4 regions of the Peribacillus sp. BM1 genome follow, and region 2 is predicted to be linked to each of the others. Evidence: a T-box and tRNA genes for the amino acid it is inferred to sense, from the RefSeq annotation. Region 2 holds a T-box; the other regions hold tRNA genes.
What was found. A T-box is a leader RNA that pairs with one kind of tRNA and senses whether it is charged. The one in region 2 lies ahead of AC1MGI_RS19755 (valine--tRNA ligase), so its partner is inferred to be a tRNA-Val.
Positions count from the first base shown of each region.

Region 1: it encodes a tRNA-Val, which carries the amino acid that the T-box ahead of AC1MGI_RS19755 (valine--tRNA ligase) is inferred to sense. The anticodon was not compared.
Region 3: it encodes a tRNA-Val, which carries the amino acid that the T-box ahead of AC1MGI_RS19755 (valine--tRNA ligase) is inferred to sense. The anticodon was not compared.
Region 4: it encodes a tRNA-Val, which carries the amino acid that the T-box ahead of AC1MGI_RS19755 (valine--tRNA ligase) is inferred to sense. The anticodon was not compared.

Region 1 is NZ_CM155259.1:879,389-884,164, forward strand. It holds gene AC1MGI_RS04200 (helix-turn-helix domain-containing protein) at 1-311, shown strand, start outside; tRNA gene AC1MGI_RS04205 (tRNA-Asn) at 1,248-1,322, opposite strand; tRNA gene AC1MGI_RS04210 (tRNA-Ile) at 1,341-1,417, opposite strand; tRNA gene AC1MGI_RS04215 (tRNA-Gly) at 1,422-1,495, opposite strand; tRNA gene AC1MGI_RS04220 (tRNA-Gln) at 1,506-1,580, opposite strand; tRNA gene AC1MGI_RS04225 (tRNA-His) at 1,596-1,671, opposite strand; tRNA gene AC1MGI_RS04230 (tRNA-Trp) at 1,696-1,769, opposite strand; tRNA gene AC1MGI_RS04235 (tRNA-Tyr) at 1,778-1,861, opposite strand; tRNA gene AC1MGI_RS04240 (tRNA-Phe) at 1,877-1,949, opposite strand; tRNA gene AC1MGI_RS04245 (tRNA-Asp) at 1,992-2,068, opposite strand; tRNA gene AC1MGI_RS04250 (tRNA-Met) at 2,072-2,145, opposite strand; tRNA gene AC1MGI_RS04255 (tRNA-Ser) at 2,177-2,269, opposite strand; tRNA gene AC1MGI_RS04260 (tRNA-Met) at 2,311-2,384, opposite strand; tRNA gene AC1MGI_RS04265 (tRNA-Ala) at 2,417-2,492, opposite strand; tRNA gene AC1MGI_RS04270 (tRNA-Pro) at 2,517-2,593, opposite strand; tRNA gene AC1MGI_RS04275 (tRNA-Lys) at 2,724-2,796, opposite strand; tRNA gene AC1MGI_RS04280 (tRNA-Thr) at 2,812-2,887, opposite strand; tRNA gene AC1MGI_RS04285 (tRNA-Val) at 2,899-2,974, opposite strand; tRNA gene AC1MGI_RS04290 (tRNA-Glu) at 2,979-3,053, opposite strand; rRNA gene rrf (5S ribosomal RNA) at 3,103-3,218, opposite strand; rRNA gene AC1MGI_RS04300 (23S ribosomal RNA) at 3,290-4,776, opposite strand, start outside.
Region 2 is NZ_CM155259.1:4,131,663-4,136,438, forward strand. It holds gene AC1MGI_RS19755 (valine--tRNA ligase) at 1-2,151, opposite strand, end outside; T-box leader at 2,205-2,439, opposite strand; gene ysxE (spore coat protein YsxE) at 2,991-4,052, opposite strand; gene AC1MGI_RS19765 (LysM peptidoglycan-binding domain-containing protein) at 4,123-4,776, opposite strand, start outside.
Region 3 is NZ_CM155259.1:360,050-364,825, forward strand. It holds tRNA gene AC1MGI_RS01775 (tRNA-Tyr) at 53-136, opposite strand; tRNA gene AC1MGI_RS01780 (tRNA-Phe) at 152-224, opposite strand; tRNA gene AC1MGI_RS01785 (tRNA-Asp) at 268-344, opposite strand; tRNA gene AC1MGI_RS01790 (tRNA-Met) at 348-421, opposite strand; tRNA gene AC1MGI_RS01795 (tRNA-Ser) at 455-547, opposite strand; tRNA gene AC1MGI_RS01800 (tRNA-Ile) at 558-634, opposite strand; tRNA gene AC1MGI_RS01805 (tRNA-Met) at 644-720, opposite strand; tRNA gene AC1MGI_RS01810 (tRNA-Ala) at 753-828, opposite strand; tRNA gene AC1MGI_RS01815 (tRNA-Pro) at 845-921, opposite strand; tRNA gene AC1MGI_RS01820 (tRNA-Arg) at 933-1,006, opposite strand; tRNA gene AC1MGI_RS01825 (tRNA-Leu) at 1,019-1,107, opposite strand; tRNA gene AC1MGI_RS01830 (tRNA-Gly) at 1,123-1,194, opposite strand; tRNA gene AC1MGI_RS01835 (tRNA-Leu) at 1,206-1,287, opposite strand; tRNA gene AC1MGI_RS01840 (tRNA-Lys) at 1,294-1,369, opposite strand; tRNA gene AC1MGI_RS01845 (tRNA-Thr) at 1,387-1,462, opposite strand; tRNA gene AC1MGI_RS01850 (tRNA-Val) at 1,474-1,549, opposite strand; tRNA gene AC1MGI_RS01855 (tRNA-Glu) at 1,554-1,628, opposite strand; rRNA gene rrf (5S ribosomal RNA) at 1,678-1,793, opposite strand; rRNA gene AC1MGI_RS01865 (23S ribosomal RNA) at 1,865-4,776, opposite strand, start outside.
Region 4 is NZ_JBWXPJ010000005.1:1,825-6,600, forward strand. It holds rRNA gene AC1MGI_RS22295 (23S ribosomal RNA) at 1-2,043, shown strand, start outside; rRNA gene rrf (5S ribosomal RNA) at 2,115-2,230, shown strand; tRNA gene AC1MGI_RS22305 (tRNA-Glu) at 2,280-2,354, shown strand; tRNA gene AC1MGI_RS22310 (tRNA-Val) at 2,359-2,434, shown strand; tRNA gene AC1MGI_RS22315 (tRNA-Thr) at 2,446-2,521, shown strand; tRNA gene AC1MGI_RS22320 (tRNA-Lys) at 2,539-2,614, shown strand; tRNA gene AC1MGI_RS22325 (tRNA-Leu) at 2,621-2,702, shown strand; tRNA gene AC1MGI_RS22330 (tRNA-Gly) at 2,714-2,785, shown strand; tRNA gene AC1MGI_RS22335 (tRNA-Leu) at 2,801-2,889, shown strand; tRNA gene AC1MGI_RS22340 (tRNA-Arg) at 2,902-2,975, shown strand; tRNA gene AC1MGI_RS22345 (tRNA-Pro) at 2,987-3,063, shown strand; tRNA gene AC1MGI_RS22350 (tRNA-Ala) at 3,080-3,155, shown strand; tRNA gene AC1MGI_RS22355 (tRNA-Met) at 3,188-3,264, shown strand; tRNA gene AC1MGI_RS22360 (tRNA-Ile) at 3,274-3,350, shown strand; tRNA gene AC1MGI_RS22365 (tRNA-Ser) at 3,361-3,453, shown strand; tRNA gene AC1MGI_RS22370 (tRNA-Met) at 3,487-3,560, shown strand; tRNA gene AC1MGI_RS22375 (tRNA-Asp) at 3,564-3,640, shown strand; tRNA gene AC1MGI_RS22380 (tRNA-Phe) at 3,684-3,756, shown strand; tRNA gene AC1MGI_RS22385 (tRNA-Tyr) at 3,772-3,855, shown strand; tRNA gene AC1MGI_RS22390 (tRNA-Gln) at 3,931-4,002, shown strand; tRNA gene AC1MGI_RS22395 (tRNA-Cys) at 4,007-4,077, shown strand; tRNA gene AC1MGI_RS22400 (tRNA-Leu) at 4,085-4,166, shown strand; tRNA gene AC1MGI_RS22405 (tRNA-Gly) at 4,186-4,259, shown strand; tRNA gene AC1MGI_RS22410 (tRNA-Ile) at 4,266-4,342, shown strand; tRNA gene AC1MGI_RS22415 (tRNA-Asn) at 4,361-4,435, shown strand; tRNA gene AC1MGI_RS22420 (tRNA-Ser) at 4,448-4,538, shown strand; tRNA gene AC1MGI_RS22425 (tRNA-Arg) at 4,549-4,622, shown strand.

The DNA.
Region 1 (4,776 bases), 1.1 Mb from region 2:
TATCAGAACCATTGAAGCTAGAACATGTCGCCAACTATCTTCACATTTCTAAACGTCATTTATCAAGGCTCTTTTCTAATGAACTTCGTGAAAGTTTCTCCAATTATATTCGCAAGGAAAGGGTAAAGGAGGCAGTACGCCTGCTTGAAACAACAAGCATTCCTATTAAAGAGATAGCTGATGTTACCGGCTTTGGATCAGTGCATTACTTTACGCGCGTATTTACTGCGGTGATGAACGTTTCACCTGCTAAGTATCGCTATGATTACGAAAAAAGCGTTCAAAAGAGGGAAATTTTGAATAATAACTAAAACATGATTCATTCAGTAAATATATACGATCGAAAACTTCGTATTTAATTTTTGAACCTTTTGATAAATATTCAGTAAGGATTTCAGGCGGGGCTCGAGCGGCAGAAAATCGTAAGTATGTTGAAAACAAACTAGTAAAGCTTGTATAATAAAAATCGGAAACATTGCTTCGGAGGCGTCAGACACTTTTATTTAGTATTTACGCTTGGTATACGGTAAAAGCATGGAAATTTCCGTTATAGTAGGATTTATAAACAGTTCAATCCTATTGTAAAAGAAACTGAAATTTAACAGTGCCTCCTAATCTGTAGGTCGTAAGTTCGACTCCGATCTGGGACGCTAAAAATAAAAAAAAACGTCAGCCCCATACATATCAAGGGATTGGCGGTTTTTTCATTGAATAAGAATTCACTCATTATAAGCCCACTTTTAGAAAATGGGGTCGGTTTGAAGTAGATATAGGATCTGACTCTTTTATTATGGGCAGCCCCTTTTTTATTGGAAAAGGATTCAATTATTCTACCTCTATTTTAACTGAATGGGGACGAAATAAAAAATATTGCTCTGTTTTTATATACTCCTAACATGTTATACGTGATACAGTAGTTTCAGCAAAAATCTGCAAAAAAACTATTTAAGAAATACTTCAGTAATCTCAATGGATATAGTTATAAAGTGAATTAGGAAGCTGGAGTGTGGGGCTACATAGATCGTACCTGATGCCAAATACGGGAGGCTTATGTTAAAAAGAGGCTTTCTAAGTTCTGTAAAATTTTTTGACGTAAATTGTAGCACTTGCTGAATGAATAAAACAAAAAAACTAACCCAAGTAAGATTAGTTTTTACGCATCTTAGAGGATTTGAATCCTCACGCCGATTATCCGGACCTACATCCATAGTAGGGGCGTCTCTTGAGTACTTCCTCATATAAAAAGATGGCTCCGCAGGTAGGACTCGAACCTACGACCGTTCGGTTAACAGCCGAATGCTCTACCACTGAGCTACTGCGGAACAAAAAATATAGGATTATGGTGGGCCTAAATGGACTCGAACCATCGACCTCACGCTTATCAGGCGTGCGCTCTAACCAGCTGAGCTATAGGCCCATTTTGGAGCGGGTGAAGAGAATCGAACTCTCATCATCAGCTTGGAAGGCTGAGGTTTTACCACTAAACTACACCCGCATATATAAAATGGCTGGGCTAGAAGGATTCGAACCTTCGCATGACGGAATCAAAATCCGTTGCCTTACCGCTTGGCTATAGCCCAATAAGATAAAATAAATGGGGCGACTGATGGGAATCGAACCCACGAATGCCTGAACCACAATCAGGTGCGTTAACCACTTCGCCACAACCGCCATAATGTAAGATGAATTTTGAGTTGGCAGGGGTAGTAGGAATTGAACCCACACCGAAGGTTTTGGAGACCTTTGTTCTACCTTTAAACTATACCCCTATAATGAATGGTGGAGGGGGGCAGATTCGAACTGCCGAACCCGAAGGAGCGGATTTACAGTCCGCCGCGTTTAGCCACTTCGCTACCCCTCCGTATTAAGCTAATGATGGCTCAGGACGGAATCGAACCGCCGACACAAGGATTTTCAGTCCTTTGCTCTACCGACTGAGCTACTGAGCCAAACAAATTATATCAACAGTAAGTTTATCTACTGAATAAAAATGGCGGTCCGGACGGGACTCGAACCCGCGACCTCCTGCGTGACAGGCAGGCATTCTAACCAACTGAACTACCGGACCAGATTGCGGGGACAGGATTTGAACCTGCGACCTTCGGGTTATGAGCCCGACGAGCTACCGGACTGCTCCACCCCGCGACGATATAAATTGTGTGACCTTTTAAAAAAATGGAGGAGGTAGAGGGATTCGAACCCCCGCGGGGTTTGACCCCCCTGTCGGTTTTCAAGACCGATCCCTTCAGCCGAACTTGGGTATACCTCCGTAATAATTAAGAATTTATCTGGAAAATGCTCATAATTTTATAGCGGCAGAGGGGATCGAACCCCCGACCTCACGGGTATGAACCGTACGCTCTAGCCAGCTGAGCTACGCCGCCAAATAATGAAACGTACACGATAATTATAATAATGGTGGAGCCTAGCGGGATCGAACCGCTGACCTCCTGCGTGCAAGGCAGGCGCTCTCCCAGCTGAGCTAAGGCCCCATAATAAATATTTAGACACATAGATGGTCGGGAAGACAGGATTCGAACCTGCGACCCCTTGGTCCCAAACCAAGTGCTCTACCAAGCTGAGCTACTTCCCGTATCAAGGCGTACCTAAAAGGAGTCGAACCATAACCTTCTGAATCTGTTAGTCAGAAGCTCTATCCAATTGAGCTACGGGGAATTACAAAATGGAATCTGCCAATTCCGTCGCGCCTGCTAAACTAATAGTGAGCCATGCAGGATTCGAACCTGCGACCCTCTGATTAAAAGTCAGATGCTCTACCAACTGAGCTAATGGCTCATACAAATTTGAAAGTGGTGCCGGCAAGAGGACTTGAACCCCCAACCTACTGATTACAAGTCAGTTGCTCTACCAGTTGAGCTACACCGGCACTATAGGTAATGGTGGAGGATGACGGGATCGAACCGCCGACCCTCTGCTTGTAAGGCAGATGCTCTCCCAGCTGAGCTAATCCTCCAATATGGTGACCCCTACGGGATTCGAACCCGTGTTACCGCCGTGAAAGGGCGGTGTCTTAACCGCTTGACCAAGGGGCCGCATATAGTTATGTACAAAATAATAGCCCCTAATTTAATTAGGGGCTTAGCCTGGCAACGTCCTACTCTCACAGGGGGAGACCCCCAACTACCATCGGCGCTGAAGAGCTTAACTTCCGTGTTCGGAATGGGAACGGGTGTGACCTCTTCGCCATCATTACCAGACTAAATTCAGTTAGAAGGTTTATTCCTTCAAAACTAGATAACAAACTTTAGAATCATCATTAAAATATATATTGGTTAAGTCCTCGATCGATTAGTATCAGTCAGCTCCACATGTCGCCACGCTTCCACCTCTGACCTATCAACCTGATCATCTTTCAGGGATCTTACTAGCTTACGCTATGGGAAATCTCATCTTGAGGGGGGCTTCATGCTTAGATGCTTTCAGCATTTATCCCGTCCGCACGTAGCTACCCAGCGATGCTCTTGGCAGAACAACTGGTACACCAGCGGTGCGTCCATCCCGGTCCTCTCGTACTAAGGACAGCTCCTCTCAAATTTCCTGCGCCCACGACGGATAGGGACCGAACTGTCTCACGACGTTCTGAACCCAGCTCGCGTACCGCTTTAATGGGCGAACAGCCCAACCCTTGGGACCGACTACAGCCCCAGGATGCGATGAGCCGACATCGAGGTGCCAAACCTCCCCGTCGATGTGGACTCTTGGGGGAGATAAGCCTGTTATCCCCGGGGTAGCTTTTATCCGTTGAGCGATGGCCCTTCCATGCGGAACCACCGGATCACTAAGCCCGACTTTCGTCCCTGCTCGACTTGTAGGTCTCGCAGTCAAGCTCCCTTGTGCCTTTACACTCTACGAATGATTTCCAACCATTCTGAGGGAACCTTTGGGCGCCTCCGTTACATTTTAGGAGGCGACCGCCCCAGTCAAACTGCCCGCCTGACACTGTCTCCCGCCCCGATAAGGGGCGCGGGTTAGAATTTCAATACAGCCAGGGTAGTATCCCACCGACGCCTCGACCGAAGCTAGCGCTCCGGCTTCACAGGCTCCTACCTATCCTGTACAAGCTGTACCAAAATTCAATATCAGGCTGCAGTAAAGCTCCACGGGGTCTTTCCGTCCTGTCGCGGGTAACCTGCATCTTCACAGGTACTATAATTTCACCGAGTCTCTCGTTGAGACAGTGCCCAGATCGTTACGCCTTTCGTGCGGGTCGGAACTTACCCGACAAGGAATTTCGCTACCTTAGGACCGTTATAGTTACGGCCGCCGTTTACTGGGGCTTCAATTCAAAGCTTCGCCTTGCGGCTAACCTCTCCTCTTAACCTTCCAGCACCGGGCAGGCGTCAGCCCCTATACTTCGCCTTGCGGCTTCGCAGAGACCTGTGTTTTTGCTAAACAGTCGCCTGGGCCTATTCACTGCGGCTTTTCCGGGCTATTCACCCTAAAAAGCACCCCTTCTCCCGAAGTTACGGGGTCATTTTGCCGAGTTCCTTAACGAGAGTTCTCTCGCACACCTTAGGATTCTCTCCTCGCCTACCTGTGTCGGTTTGCGGTACGGGCACCCTACATCTCACTAGAGGCTTTTCTTGGCAGCGTGGAATCAGGAACTTCGGTACTATATTTCCCTCGCCATCACAGCTCCGCCTTAATGGAAACGGGATTTTCCTCGTTTCCGGCCTAACTGCTTGGACGCGCATATCCAACAGCGCGCTTACCCTATCCTTCTGCGTCCCCCCATCGCTCAAACGATGTATAGGT
Region 2 (4,776 bases):
TTCAGAACGCACCTCCGGCCATGCTACAACAGTGATGGATTCGCCATTATGCGGCAAGTTCTGCCATATTTCCTCGGTAATAAACGGCATGAATGGATGCAATAAACGCATGGTGTTATCAAGTACATAAGCGAGAATTGAACGAGTCGTTTTCTTCGCTGCTTCATTTTCACCGTATAATGGTAGCTTCGCCATTTCAATATACCAGTCACAGAAGTCATCCCAGATAAAGTTATAAAGAGCGCGGCCTACTTCACCGAATTCATATTTATCAGCTAGACGCGTAACTGTTTCAATCGTTTCGTTCAGACGAGTTAAGATCCATTTGTCCGCAACGGATTTTTCACCAGTTAAGTCAATTTCTTCATATTTCATTCCATCCATATTCATCAATGCGAAACGGGATGCATTCCAAATTTTATTAGCAAAATTCCATACTGCTTCCACTTTTTCTGTGCTGTAGCGAAGATCTTGGCCAGGTGAACTTCCTGTTGATAAGAAGTAACGTAATGAATCGGCACCATATTGATCGATGACATCCATTGGATCGACACCATTACCAAGGGATTTGCTCATTTTGCGACCTTGTTCATCACGTACGAGTCCATGAATGAGTACATCTTTAAATGGACGCTCGCCAGTGAATTCAATCGCTTGGAAAATCATTCGAGACACCCAGAAGAAGATAATGTCATAGCCCGTAACGAGTGAACCAGTTGGATAGTAGCGTTTGAAATCGGCACTTTCACGATCCGGCCAGCCCATTGTTGAAAATGGCCATAGTGCCGAGCTGAACCATGTATCAAGTACATCTGTATCTTGTTCCCAGTTTTCTGAGTCACTAGGTTCTTCTTGACCTACATATACTTCGCCTGTTTCTTTATGATACCAAGCCGGAATGCGATGACCCCACCAAAGTTGACGAGAAATACACCAATCACGGATATTCTCCATCCAGCGTAAATAGGTTTTCTCAAAACGATCCGGTACGAAGTGAACTTTTTCTTCGTCTGATCCTTGTTGAAGTTTAATCGCTTCATCTGCTAATGGCTGCATTTTGACGAACCATTGCGTAGAAAGATATGGTTCAACGACAGCGCCACTTCGCTCAGAGTGACCAACAGAATGCATATGTTCTTCAATTTTGAACAGAACGCCTTGTTCTTGTAAGTCTTTGACAATTTGTTTTCGGCATTCAAAACGGTCGAGTCCTTTGTATGATCCTGCATTGTCATTCATCGAGCCATCTTCGTTCATGACAAGAATGCGCTCAAGATTGTGGCGGTTGCCAAGTTCAAAATCGTTTGGATCATGTGCTGGCGTAATCTTCACTGCACCTGAACCGAAATCCTTATCGACATAATCATCTGCAACAATTGGAATTTCTCGGCCGACAATTGGCAAAATAACATGCTTGCCAATTAGGTGCTTGTAACGTTCATCTTCTGGATGAACAGCAACTGCTGTATCCCCTAGCATCGTTTCAGGACGAGTTGTCGCCACTTCGATGGAACCCGATCCATCAGCTAATGGATAATTCATATGATAAAACGCACCTTGAACATCCTGATGAATTACTTCGATATCAGATAACGCTGTTTTTGTTGAAGGGTCCCAGTTAATAATATATTCGCCGCGATAAATCAACCCTTTATTATATAGCTTTACAAATACTTCTCGCACTGCTTTAGAAAGTCCTTCGTCTAATGTAAATCGTTCTCGGCTATAATCAAGACCTAAACCAAGCTTTGCCCATTGATCACGGATATGGCCTGCATATTCTTCTTTCCAACTCCATGTCTCTTCAACAAATTTCTCACGGCCAAGATCATAACGGCTAATTCCGTCAGCACGAAGCTTTTGCTCAACCTTAGCTTGAGTTGCGATTCCAGCGTGGTCCATTCCAGGAAGCCATAACACATCATAGCCCTGCATCCGTTTCATTCGCGTAATAATATCTTGAAGCGTCGTATCCCATGCATGACCTAAATGCAATTTACCCGTAACATTCGGTGGTGGAATTACAATCGTGTATGGCTCTTTCTTTTCATCACTTTCCGCTTTGAAATACTGCCCATCTAACCACCATTTATAGCGGCCCTTTTCAATGGACTGCGGATCATACTTTGTCGGCATCGTTAATTCTTCCATCTGAATTTCCTCCTTAAAAATGTGTTAAAGACACAAAAAAACTTCCTTCATCACAAAAGGACGAAGAAAGTTGTTCGCGGTGCCACCTTTTTTCCGAAAAAAGAGTTCAATCCTTTTCTCGGCTCTTAAAGATTAGATAACGGCTTTTCGCCGGCTTCCGCTACTACTTTTGTTCACGGAAACTGCTCATGGACGACTTCTGATGGGACACACTTAGAAACCTTTCAGCAAATGGCTTCCTCTCTTTTAGCGGTTTTTCATCATACTACTTCCAATCATAGCGGTTGATATGTAATTATTCATTAAGATTCATTTTACAAAAGAAATACACCTAACGTCAATCATCTTCTTTAGTTTTTTAATTAAATATGAATTTATAAGTTTTTAAATACGTTTTGGTATCTACCCTTACATCTGTGACAGTTTTTCTTATCATATTCAGTATTTCCGGAAATGTGATCATCTATTCCGGTTTAACTAACCATCAGCAGGGATAGAAAACCCACTGATGGAAGTTTCACTTTATTCACGTAACTCCACTTTTAACCATATGATATCGTACCACTTAAAAGTGAGGAGTTGGGCAATTTTGAGACAACGTTATACTCCCTATACGCTGCCGCCCTGGCTGAAAGGTATCCGTAATGTTTGTAGTCAGTTTATGTTACCGATCTGTATTTTTCAGGGATTTCGCACTCTTTTGTTTCCGACATTTTTAGATATTTTGCTGCTTTCGATCGTTGTCGTACTGTTGATTTCTTTTCGGCAAAATTGGATATGAGGAATCAAAAAATAATCCGAAGCGATATGCTACCGTTCCTTTTAGCATACGCATCGGATTATTCTGCATTCTGTTCTTGTTCTTGCTGTTGTTGCGCCTCTGCAGCTGCTTTCTTTGCCCTTTCGTTTTCCTCGATTTTCATCACCATATATTCAATATTTTTCAATAACCAATATTGCCGTTGAAAATGACTGACATATTGTAACTCACTTCGATGTCCCTTTTTTTCAAAATAGCCTTTAACCACCGCAATGGATGATCCTGGATAAGCGAGATAGCTTTGAAATAACAATACTTCCTCTGACTTCAGGGGGAAATAGCGCATATAGTTGTAGAGAAGATCGACACAGTCATCACATGGAAATGGATAGGTTCTCGCAGCCTCCACTAAGTATGGAAGCAAATCAAAATGTGGTGGTGCTGTTTTTGAATTTTCGAAGTTAATAAAGTAGCCGTAGCCGCGATCATCGTATACATAGTGTTTCAATGAAACCTTTCCATGTGTCACAACTGTCCGGATCTTTTCATGATCCTTTGTTTTCTCATACCATTCTTCTAGTTTTTTCGTTGAATATTCTAGTGCCTGTGAAAGGTCAGTATAGTACGTACAGTACATCAGCTCGAATGGCGACATATACCATTTCTTTTCACAGCTTTCAACAAATTCACGGAGAAATTCCAACTGTTTCTTCCATTCTTCAAGGGTCGTTTGATAATGTTCTTCACGCTCTTCCTTATCAACGGAAATCTCTCTGACTGACAATGCGTGTATCCGAGCAAGCTCGCGAAACATTTGCTTATTCCGTTCGGAGCGTTCTCCATCTTCCTGGTCAGAAAGCCAAGGCATCAAATAATACAATCGACTGTTGTGAAGCACCGCATAACGGCCGTCCATCGTTTGATAGATGGGGACAATTCGATTATATCCACGCTGATATAAGCGTTGAATATTTCGGATAAAATCAATCCCAATATGAGGATCAATCGATTTAAGAGCAAAGACTCCTTTATCACTGTATAGCTTTGTAATATTGCCCATATATTCAATATGGTACGTTTCTATCGCATAGTTACGGAGAACCGCTTCAGTATCCTTGTTTCTTCTTTCATGATCCGCCATGGAATTCACTTCCATCAATTAATTTCTTGATAAGGAGGCAGAGCGAGGGGATGACCCGCTCTGCCCTTGATTAATTTTTAGTAACTCTCACCTTAGGAACGTATAATACTTGACCTTCATAGATATCTTGGCTTGGTTCTAGTTCATTGCTATTTAGAAGTGACTGTACACTGACTTCATAGCGTTCAGCCAAGCTATCTAGGGTTTCTCCTTGCTGAACAATACATACTTTTATGCCAATTAACTCTTCCTCTTGCTTTCGACCTAAAAAGGAGGTTAACGAGAGATGATCGTCGCTAGTTGTCTCTTTTTTTGCCGAATCAACACTTTTGGCTTTTTCACGTTCAGATGGTTCTTCCTTCATTGTTTTTTCTTCTTTTCGGCGGCCAAAATCAAGTAATGGAGCATATTTCTTTTCCAACAGAGAATTCTCAGAAACATTCTCTGTGACGATTTCTGAATTAGGTACATGATTCTCAACTTTGCGGTTCAGTGGCACTTCTGATTTCTGCTCCAATATAGGAAGGTCAACAGCTTGTATCTCTTCTGTTTTATTTGCATAAATCGGCCGTGATGCTTCAGCTTCTTCAATGTCTGGTAATTTCCTAGCCTCTACAACAAACGGAGTAAATAACTCGTCCTCATCTTCTTTTTCCACTTTTATTTCTCGAGATAAAGGGACTAACTCTGCTTCGATTCCCTCTACTGAAGACTCCATTTCTTC
Region 3 (4,776 bases), 630 kb from region 2:
CAACCTTCTTCGGAAGTTCCGAAGACCTCTATTCTATCTTTAAACTACACAATGGTGGAGGGGGGCAGATTCGAACTGCCGAACCCGAAGGAGCGGATTTACAGTCCGCCGCGTTTAGCCACTTCGCTACCCCTCCGTATTAAGCTAATGATGGCTCAGGACGGAATCGAACCGCCGACACAAGGATTTTCAGTCCTTTGCTCTACCGACTGAGCTACTGAGCCACACAATGTATATCAACAGTAGGTGACCCTACTAGAATAAAAATGGCGGTCCGGACGGGACTCGAACCCGCGACCTCCTGCGTGACAGGCAGGCATTCTAACCAACTGAACTACCGGACCAGATTGCGGGGACAGGATTTGAACCTGCGACCTTCGGGTTATGAGCCCGACGAGCTACCGAACTGCTCCACCCCGCGACGATATGAATTGTGTGATCTTTTTTTAAAAAATGGAGGAGGTAGAGGGATTCGAACCCCCGCGGGATTTGACTCCCCTGTCGGTTTTCAAGACCGATCCCTTCAGCCGGGCTTGGGTATACCTCCGAATAAATAGTGGTGGATCTTGTAGGACTCGAACCTACGACCAGACGGTTATGAGCCGTCTGCTCTAACCAGCTGAGCTAAAGATCCTTCATGATTTGGTAGCGGCAGAGGGGATCGAACCCCCGACCTCACGGGTATGAACCGTACGCTCTAGCCAGCTGAGCTACGCCGCCAAATAAATAAGCGTATACAATAATCATAATAATGGTGGAGCCTAGCGGGATCGAACCGCTGACCTCCTGCGTGCAAGGCAGGCGCTCTCCCAGCTGAGCTAAGGCCCCATAATTAAAATTGAAATGGTCGGGAAGACAGGATTCGAACCTGCGACCCCTTGGTCCCAAACCAAGTGCTCTACCAAGCTGAGCTACTTCCCGTATAGAAACAATGCGCCCGGCGGGAGTCGAACCTACAACCTTCTGATTCGTAGTCAGATGCTCTATCCAATTGAGCTACGGGCGCGTATAAATATTATGGTGCCGAGGACCGGAATCGAACCGGTACGGTAGTCACCTACCGCAGGATTTTAAGTCCTGTGCGTCTGCCAGTTCCGCCACCCCGGCACTTACGAAAAGTAGAGCGGAAGACGGGATTCGAACCCGCGACCCCAACCTTGGCAAGGTTGTATTCTACCACTGAACTACTTCCGCGTAATAATTAATGCGGGTGAAGGGACTTGAACCCCCACGCCTCGCGGCGCCAGATCCTAAGTCTGGTGCGTCTGCCAATTCCGCCACACCCGCGATAAATGGTGAGCCATGCAGGATTCGAACCTGCGACCCTCTGATTAAAAGTCAGATGCTCTACCAACTGAGCTAATGGCTCGAAAACAAAAAAAAACCTGGTGCCGGCAAGAGGACTTGAACCCCCAACCTACTGATTACAAGTCAGTTGCTCTACCAGTTGAGCTACACCGGCACTATAGGTAATGGTGGAGGATGACGGGATCGAACCGCCGACCCTCTGCTTGTAAGGCAGATGCTCTCCCAGCTGAGCTAATCCTCCAATATGGTGACCCCTACGGGATTCGAACCCGTGTTACCGCCGTGAAAGGGCGGTGTCTTAACCGCTTGACCAAGGGGCCGCATATAGTTATAGAAAGAATAATAGCCCCTAATTTAATTAGGGGCTTAGCCTGGCAACGTCCTACTCTCACAGGGGGAGACCCCCAACTACCATCGGCGCTGAAGAGCTTAACTTCCGTGTTCGGAATGGGAACGGGTGTGACCTCTTCGCCATCATTACCAGACTAAATTCAGTTAGAAGGTTTATTCCTTCAAAACTAGATAACAAACTTTAGAATCATCATTAAAATATATATTGGTTAAGTCCTCGATCGATTAGTATCAGTCAGCTCCACATGTCGCCACGCTTCCACCTCTGACCTATCAACCTGATCATCTTTCAGGGATCTTACTAGCTTACGCTATGGGAAATCTCATCTTGAGGGGGGCTTCATGCTTAGATGCTTTCAGCATTTATCCCGTCCGCACGTAGCTACCCAGCGATGCTCTTGGCAGAACAACTGGTACACCAGCGGTGCGTCCATCCCGGTCCTCTCGTACTAAGGACAGCTCCTCTCAAATTTCCTGCGCCCACGACGGATAGGGACCGAACTGTCTCACGACGTTCTGAACCCAGCTCGCGTACCGCTTTAATGGGCGAACAGCCCAACCCTTGGGACCGACTACAGCCCCAGGATGCGATGAGCCGACATCGAGGTGCCAAACCTCCCCGTCGATGTGGACTCTTGGGGGAGATAAGCCTGTTATCCCCGGGGTAGCTTTTATCCGTTGAGCGATGGCCCTTCCATGCGGAACCACCGGATCACTAAGCCCGACTTTCGTCCCTGCTCGACTTGTAGGTCTCGCAGTCAAGCTCCCTTGTGCCTTTACACTCTACGAATGATTTCCAACCATTCTGAGGGAACCTTTGGGCGCCTCCGTTACATTTTAGGAGGCGACCGCCCCAGTCAAACTGCCCGCCTGACACTGTCTCCCGCCCCGATAAGGGGCGCGGGTTAGAATTTCAATACAGCCAGGGTAGTATCCCACCGACGCCTCGACCGAAGCTAGCGCTCCGGCTTCACAGGCTCCTACCTATCCTGTACAAGCTGTACCAAAATTCAATATCAGGCTGCAGTAAAGCTCCACGGGGTCTTTCCGTCCTGTCGCGGGTAACCTGCATCTTCACAGGTACTATAATTTCACCGAGTCTCTCGTTGAGACAGTGCCCAGATCGTTACGCCTTTCGTGCGGGTCGGAACTTACCCGACAAGGAATTTCGCTACCTTAGGACCGTTATAGTTACGGCCGCCGTTTACTGGGGCTTCAATTCAAAGCTTCGCCTTGCGGCTAACCTCTCCTCTTAACCTTCCAGCACCGGGCAGGCGTCAGCCCCTATACTTCGCCTTGCGGCTTCGCAGAGACCTGTGTTTTTGCTAAACAGTCGCCTGGGCCTATTCACTGCGGCTTTTCCGGGCTATTCACCCTAAAAAGCACCCCTTCTCCCGAAGTTACGGGGTCATTTTGCCGAGTTCCTTAACGAGAGTTCTCTCGCACACCTTAGGATTCTCTCCTCGCCTACCTGTGTCGGTTTGCGGTACGGGCACCCTACATCTCACTAGAGGCTTTTCTTGGCAGCGTGGAATCAGGAACTTCGGTACTATATTTCCCTCGCCATCACAGCTCCGCCTTAATGGAAACGGGATTTTCCTCGTTTCCGGCCTAACTGCTTGGACGCGCATATCCAACAGCGCGCTTACCCTATCCTTCTGCGTCCCCCCATCGCTCAAACGATGTATAGGTGGTACAGGAATATCAACCTGTTGTCCATCGCCTACGCTTTTCAGCCTCGGCTTAGGTCCCGACTAACCCTGAGCGGACGAGCCTTCCTCAGGAAACCTTAGGCATTCGGTGGAAGGGATTCTCACCCTTCTTTCGCTACTCATACCGGCATTCTCACTTCTAAGCGCTCCACCAGTCCTTCCGGTCTAGCTTCAACGCCCTTAGAACGCTCTCCTACCACGGATACCATACGGTATCCATCCACAGCTTCGGTGTTACGTTTAGCCCCGGTACATTTTCGGCGCAGAGTCACTCGACCAGTGAGCTATTACGCACTCTTTAAATGATGGCTGCTTCTGAGCCAACATCCTGGTTGTCTAAGCAACTCCACATCCTTTTCCACTTAACGTAAACTTGGGGACCTTAGCTGGTGGTCTGGGCTGTTTCCCTCTTGACTACGGATCTTATCACTCGCAGTCTGACTCCCGAGAATAAGTATTTGGCATTCGGAGTTTGACTGAATTCGGTAACCCGTTGGGGGCCCCTAGTCCAATCAGTGCTCTACCTCCAATACTCTCATCTCGAGGCTAGCCCTAAAGCTATTTCGGAGAGAACCAGCTATCTCCAGGTTCGATTGGAATTTCTCCGCTACCCACACCTCATCCCCGCACTTTTCAACGTACGTGGGTTCGGGCCTCCATTCAGTGTTACCTGAACTTCACCCTGGACATGGGTAGATCACCTGGTTTCGGGTCTACGACCTCATACTCATGCGCCCTATTCAGACTCGCTTTCGCTGCGGCTCCGTCTTATCAACTTAACCTTGCATGAAATCGTAACTCGCCGGTTCATTCTACAAAAGGCACGCTATCACCCATTAACGGGCTCTAACTACTTGTAGGCACACGGTTTCAGGATCTATTTCACTCCCCTTCCGGGGTGCTTTTCACCTTTCCCTCACGGTACTGGTTCACTATCGGTCACTAGGTAGTATTTAGCCTTGGGAGATGGTCCTCCCTGCTTCCGACGGGATTTCTCGTGTCCCGCCGTACTCAGGATCCACTCAGGAGGGAACGAAGTTTCAGCTACAGGGTTTTTACCTTCTTTGACGGATCTTTCCAGATCACTTCACTTACCCCGTTCCTTTGTAACTCCATGTTGAGTGTCCTACAACCCCAAGAGGCAAGCCTCTTGGTTTGGGCTATCTTCCGTTTCGCTCGCCGCTACTCAGGAAATCGCGTTTGCTTTCTCTTCCTCCGGGTACTTAGATGTTTCAGTTCCCCGGGTCTGCCTTCAGTACCCTATGTATTCAGGTAAAGATACTGTTCCATTACGAACAGTGGGTTTCCCCATTCGGAAATCTCCGGATCAAAGCTTACTTACAGCTCCCCGAAGCATATCGGTGTTAGTCCCGTCCTTCATCGGCTCCTAGTGCCAAGGCATCCA
Region 4 (4,776 bases), on a different replicon from region 2:
AGAGTATTGGAGGTAGAGCACTGATTGGACTAGGGGCCCCCAACGGGTTACCGAATTCAGTCAAACTCCGAATGCCAAATACTTATTCTCGGGAGTCAGACTGCGAGTGATAAGATCCGTAGTCAAGAGGGAAACAGCCCAGACCACCAGCTAAGGTCCCCAAGTTTACGTTAAGTGGAAAAGGATGTGGAGTTGCTTAGACAACCAGGATGTTGGCTCAGAAGCAGCCATCATTTAAAGAGTGCGTAATAGCTCACTGGTCGAGTGACTCTGCGCCGAAAATGTACCGGGGCTAAACGTAACACCGAAGCTGTGGATGGATACCGTATGGTATCCGTGGTAGGAGAGCGTTCTAAGGGCGTTGAAGCTAGACCGGAAGGACTGGTGGAGCGCTTAGAAGTGAGAATGCCGGTATGAGTAGCGAAAGAAGGGTGAGAATCCCTTCCACCGAATGCCTAAGGTTTCCTGAGGAAGGCTCGTCCGCTCAGGGTTAGTCGGGACCTAAGCCGAGGCTGAAAAGCGTAGGCGATGGACAACAGGTTGATATTCCTGTACCACCTATACATCGTTTGAGCGATGGGGGGACGCAGAAGGATAGGGTAAGCGCGCTGTTGGATATGCGCGTCCAAGCAGTTAGGCCGGAAACGAGGAAAATCCCGTTTCCATTAAGGCGGAGCTGTGATGGCGAGGGAAATATAGTACCGAAGTTCCTGATTCCACGCTGCCAAGAAAAGCCTCTAGTGAGATGTAGGGTGCCCGTACCGCAAACCGACACAGGTAGGCGAGGAGAGAATCCTAAGGTGTGCGAGAGAACTCTCGTTAAGGAACTCGGCAAAATGACCCCGTAACTTCGGGAGAAGGGGTGCTTTTTAGGGTGAATAGCCCGGAAAAGCCGCAGTGAATAGGCCCAGGCGACTGTTTAGCAAAAACACAGGTCTCTGCGAAGCCGCAAGGCGAAGTATAGGGGCTGACGCCTGCCCGGTGCTGGAAGGTTAAGAGGAGAGGTTAGCCGCAAGGCGAAGCTTTGAATTGAAGCCCCAGTAAACGGCGGCCGTAACTATAACGGTCCTAAGGTAGCGAAATTCCTTGTCGGGTAAGTTCCGACCCGCACGAAAGGCGTAACGATCTGGGCACTGTCTCAACGAGAGACTCGGTGAAATTATAGTACCTGTGAAGATGCAGGTTACCCGCGACAGGACGGAAAGACCCCGTGGAGCTTTACTGCAGCCTGATATTGAATTTTGGTACAGCTTGTACAGGATAGGTAGGAGCCTGTGAAGCCGGAGCGCTAGCTTCGGTCGAGGCGTCGGTGGGATACTACCCTGGCTGTATTGAAATTCTAACCCGCGCCCCTTATCGGGGCGGGAGACAGTGTCAGGCGGGCAGTTTGACTGGGGCGGTCGCCTCCTAAAATGTAACGGAGGCGCCCAAAGGTTCCCTCAGAATGGTTGGAAATCATTCGTAGAGTGTAAAGGCACAAGGGAGCTTGACTGCGAGACCTACAAGTCGAGCAGGGACGAAAGTCGGGCTTAGTGATCCGGTGGTTCCGCATGGAAGGGCCATCGCTCAACGGATAAAAGCTACCCCGGGGATAACAGGCTTATCTCCCCCAAGAGTCCACATCGACGGGGAGGTTTGGCACCTCGATGTCGGCTCATCGCATCCTGGGGCTGTAGTCGGTCCCAAGGGTTGGGCTGTTCGCCCATTAAAGCGGTACGCGAGCTGGGTTCAGAACGTCGTGAGACAGTTCGGTCCCTATCCGTCGTGGGCGCAGGAAATTTGAGAGGAGCTGTCCTTAGTACGAGAGGACCGGGATGGACGCACCGCTGGTGTACCAGTTGTTCTGCCAAGAGCATCGCTGGGTAGCTACGTGCGGACGGGATAAATGCTGAAAGCATCTAAGCATGAAGCCCCCCTCAAGATGAGATTTCCCATAGCGTAAGCTAGTAAGATCCCTGAAAGATGATCAGGTTGATAGGTCAGAGGTGGAAGCGTGGCGACATGTGGAGCTGACTGATACTAATCGATCGAGGACTTAACCAATATATATTTTAATGATGATTCTAAAGTTTGTTATCTAGTTTTGAAGGAATAAACCTTCTAACTGAATTTAGTCTGGTAATGATGGCGAAGAGGTCACACCCGTTCCCATTCCGAACACGGAAGTTAAGCTCTTCAGCGCCGATGGTAGTTGGGGGTCTCCCCCTGTGAGAGTAGGACGTTGCCAGGCTAAGCCCCTAATTAAATTAGGGGCTATTATTCTTTCTATAACTATATGCGGCCCCTTGGTCAAGCGGTTAAGACACCGCCCTTTCACGGCGGTAACACGGGTTCGAATCCCGTAGGGGTCACCATATTGGAGGATTAGCTCAGCTGGGAGAGCATCTGCCTTACAAGCAGAGGGTCGGCGGTTCGATCCCGTCATCCTCCACCATTACCTATAGTGCCGGTGTAGCTCAACTGGTAGAGCAACTGACTTGTAATCAGTAGGTTGGGGGTTCAAGTCCTCTTGCCGGCACCAGGTTTTTTTTTGTTTTCGAGCCATTAGCTCAGTTGGTAGAGCATCTGACTTTTAATCAGAGGGTCGCAGGTTCGAATCCTGCATGGCTCACCATTTATCGCGGGTGTGGCGGAATTGGCAGACGCACCAGACTTAGGATCTGGCGCCGCGAGGCGTGGGGGTTCAAGTCCCTTCACCCGCATTAATTATTACGCGGAAGTAGTTCAGTGGTAGAATACAACCTTGCCAAGGTTGGGGTCGCGGGTTCGAATCCCGTCTTCCGCTCTACTTTTCGTAAGTGCCGGGGTGGCGGAACTGGCAGACGCACAGGACTTAAAATCCTGCGGTAGGTGACTACCGTACCGGTTCGATTCCGGTCCTCGGCACCATAATATTTATACGCGCCCGTAGCTCAATTGGATAGAGCATCTGACTACGAATCAGAAGGTTGTAGGTTCGACTCCCGCCGGGCGCATTGTTTCTATACGGGAAGTAGCTCAGCTTGGTAGAGCACTTGGTTTGGGACCAAGGGGTCGCAGGTTCGAATCCTGTCTTCCCGACCATTTCAATTTTAATTATGGGGCCTTAGCTCAGCTGGGAGAGCGCCTGCCTTGCACGCAGGAGGTCAGCGGTTCGATCCCGCTAGGCTCCACCATTATTATGATTATTGTATACGCTTATTTATTTGGCGGCGTAGCTCAGCTGGCTAGAGCGTACGGTTCATACCCGTGAGGTCGGGGGTTCGATCCCCTCTGCCGCTACCAAATCATGAAGGATCTTTAGCTCAGCTGGTTAGAGCAGACGGCTCATAACCGTCTGGTCGTAGGTTCGAGTCCTACAAGATCCACCACTATTTATTCGGAGGTATACCCAAGCCCGGCTGAAGGGATCGGTCTTGAAAACCGACAGGGGAGTCAAATCCCGCGGGGGTTCGAATCCCTCTACCTCCTCCATTTTTTAAAAAAAGATCACACAATTCATATCGTCGCGGGGTGGAGCAGTTCGGTAGCTCGTCGGGCTCATAACCCGAAGGTCGCAGGTTCAAATCCTGTCCCCGCAATCTGGTCCGGTAGTTCAGTTGGTTAGAATGCCTGCCTGTCACGCAGGAGGTCGCGGGTTCGAGTCCCGTCCGGACCGCCATTTTTATTCTAGTAGGGTCACCTACTGTTGATATACATTGTGTGGCTCAGTAGCTCAGTCGGTAGAGCAAAGGACTGAAAATCCTTGTGTCGGCGGTTCGATTCCGTCCTGAGCCATCATTAGCTTAATACGGAGGGGTAGCGAAGTGGCTAAACGCGGCGGACTGTAAATCCGCTCCTTCGGGTTCGGCAGTTCGAATCTGCCCCCCTCCACCATTGTGTAGTTTAAAGATAGAATAGAGGTCTTCGGAACTTCCGAAGAAGGTTGTGAACCCATTTATTTTATATTATTGGGCTATAGCCAAGCGGTAAGGCAACGGATTTTGATTCCGTCATGCGAAGGTTCGAACCCTTCTAGCCCAGTCATGGCAGCATAGCCAAGTGGTAAGGCAGAGGTCTGCAAAACCTTCACCCCCGGTTCAAATCCGGGTGCTGCCTTAATCATGCCGGTGTGGCGGAATTGGCAGACGCGCACGACTCAAAATCGTGTTCCGTAAGGAGTGCCGGTTCGACCCCGGCCACCGGTATCGAAGCGAGACATATTTTGCGGGTGTAGTTTAGTGGTAAAACCTCAGCCTTCCAAGCTGATGATGAGAGTTCGATTCTCTTCACCCGCTCCAAAGAATGGGCCTATAGCTCAGCTGGTTAGAGCGCACGCCTGATAAGCGTGAGGTCGATGGTTCGAGTCCATTTAGGCCCACCATAATCCTATATTTTTTGTTCCGCAGTAGCTCAGTGGTAGAGCATTCGGCTGTTAACCGAACGGTCGTAGGTTCGAGTCCTACCTGCGGAGCCATTTTTTTTATATGGGGAAGTACTCAAGAGGCTGAAGAGGCGCCCCTGCTAAGGGTGTAGGTCGGGTAACCGGCGCGAGGGTTCAAATCCCTCCTTCTCCGCCACACATAGGATGCGCCTTTAGCTCAGCAGGATAGAGCAACGGCCTTCTAAGCCGTCGGTCAGAGGTTCGAATCCTCTAAGGCGCGTAAAGACTAACCAACTAAGGTTAGTTTTTTTTGTTTGTTCATTCAGTCTGCGAGCAAAACAAGACCGTATCGAACCAATTCATTCGTCTCATGGCACTTTAGGTAACTCTAGTGAACAAATGATACATAAAACAAAAAATAAATTGCTTATAAT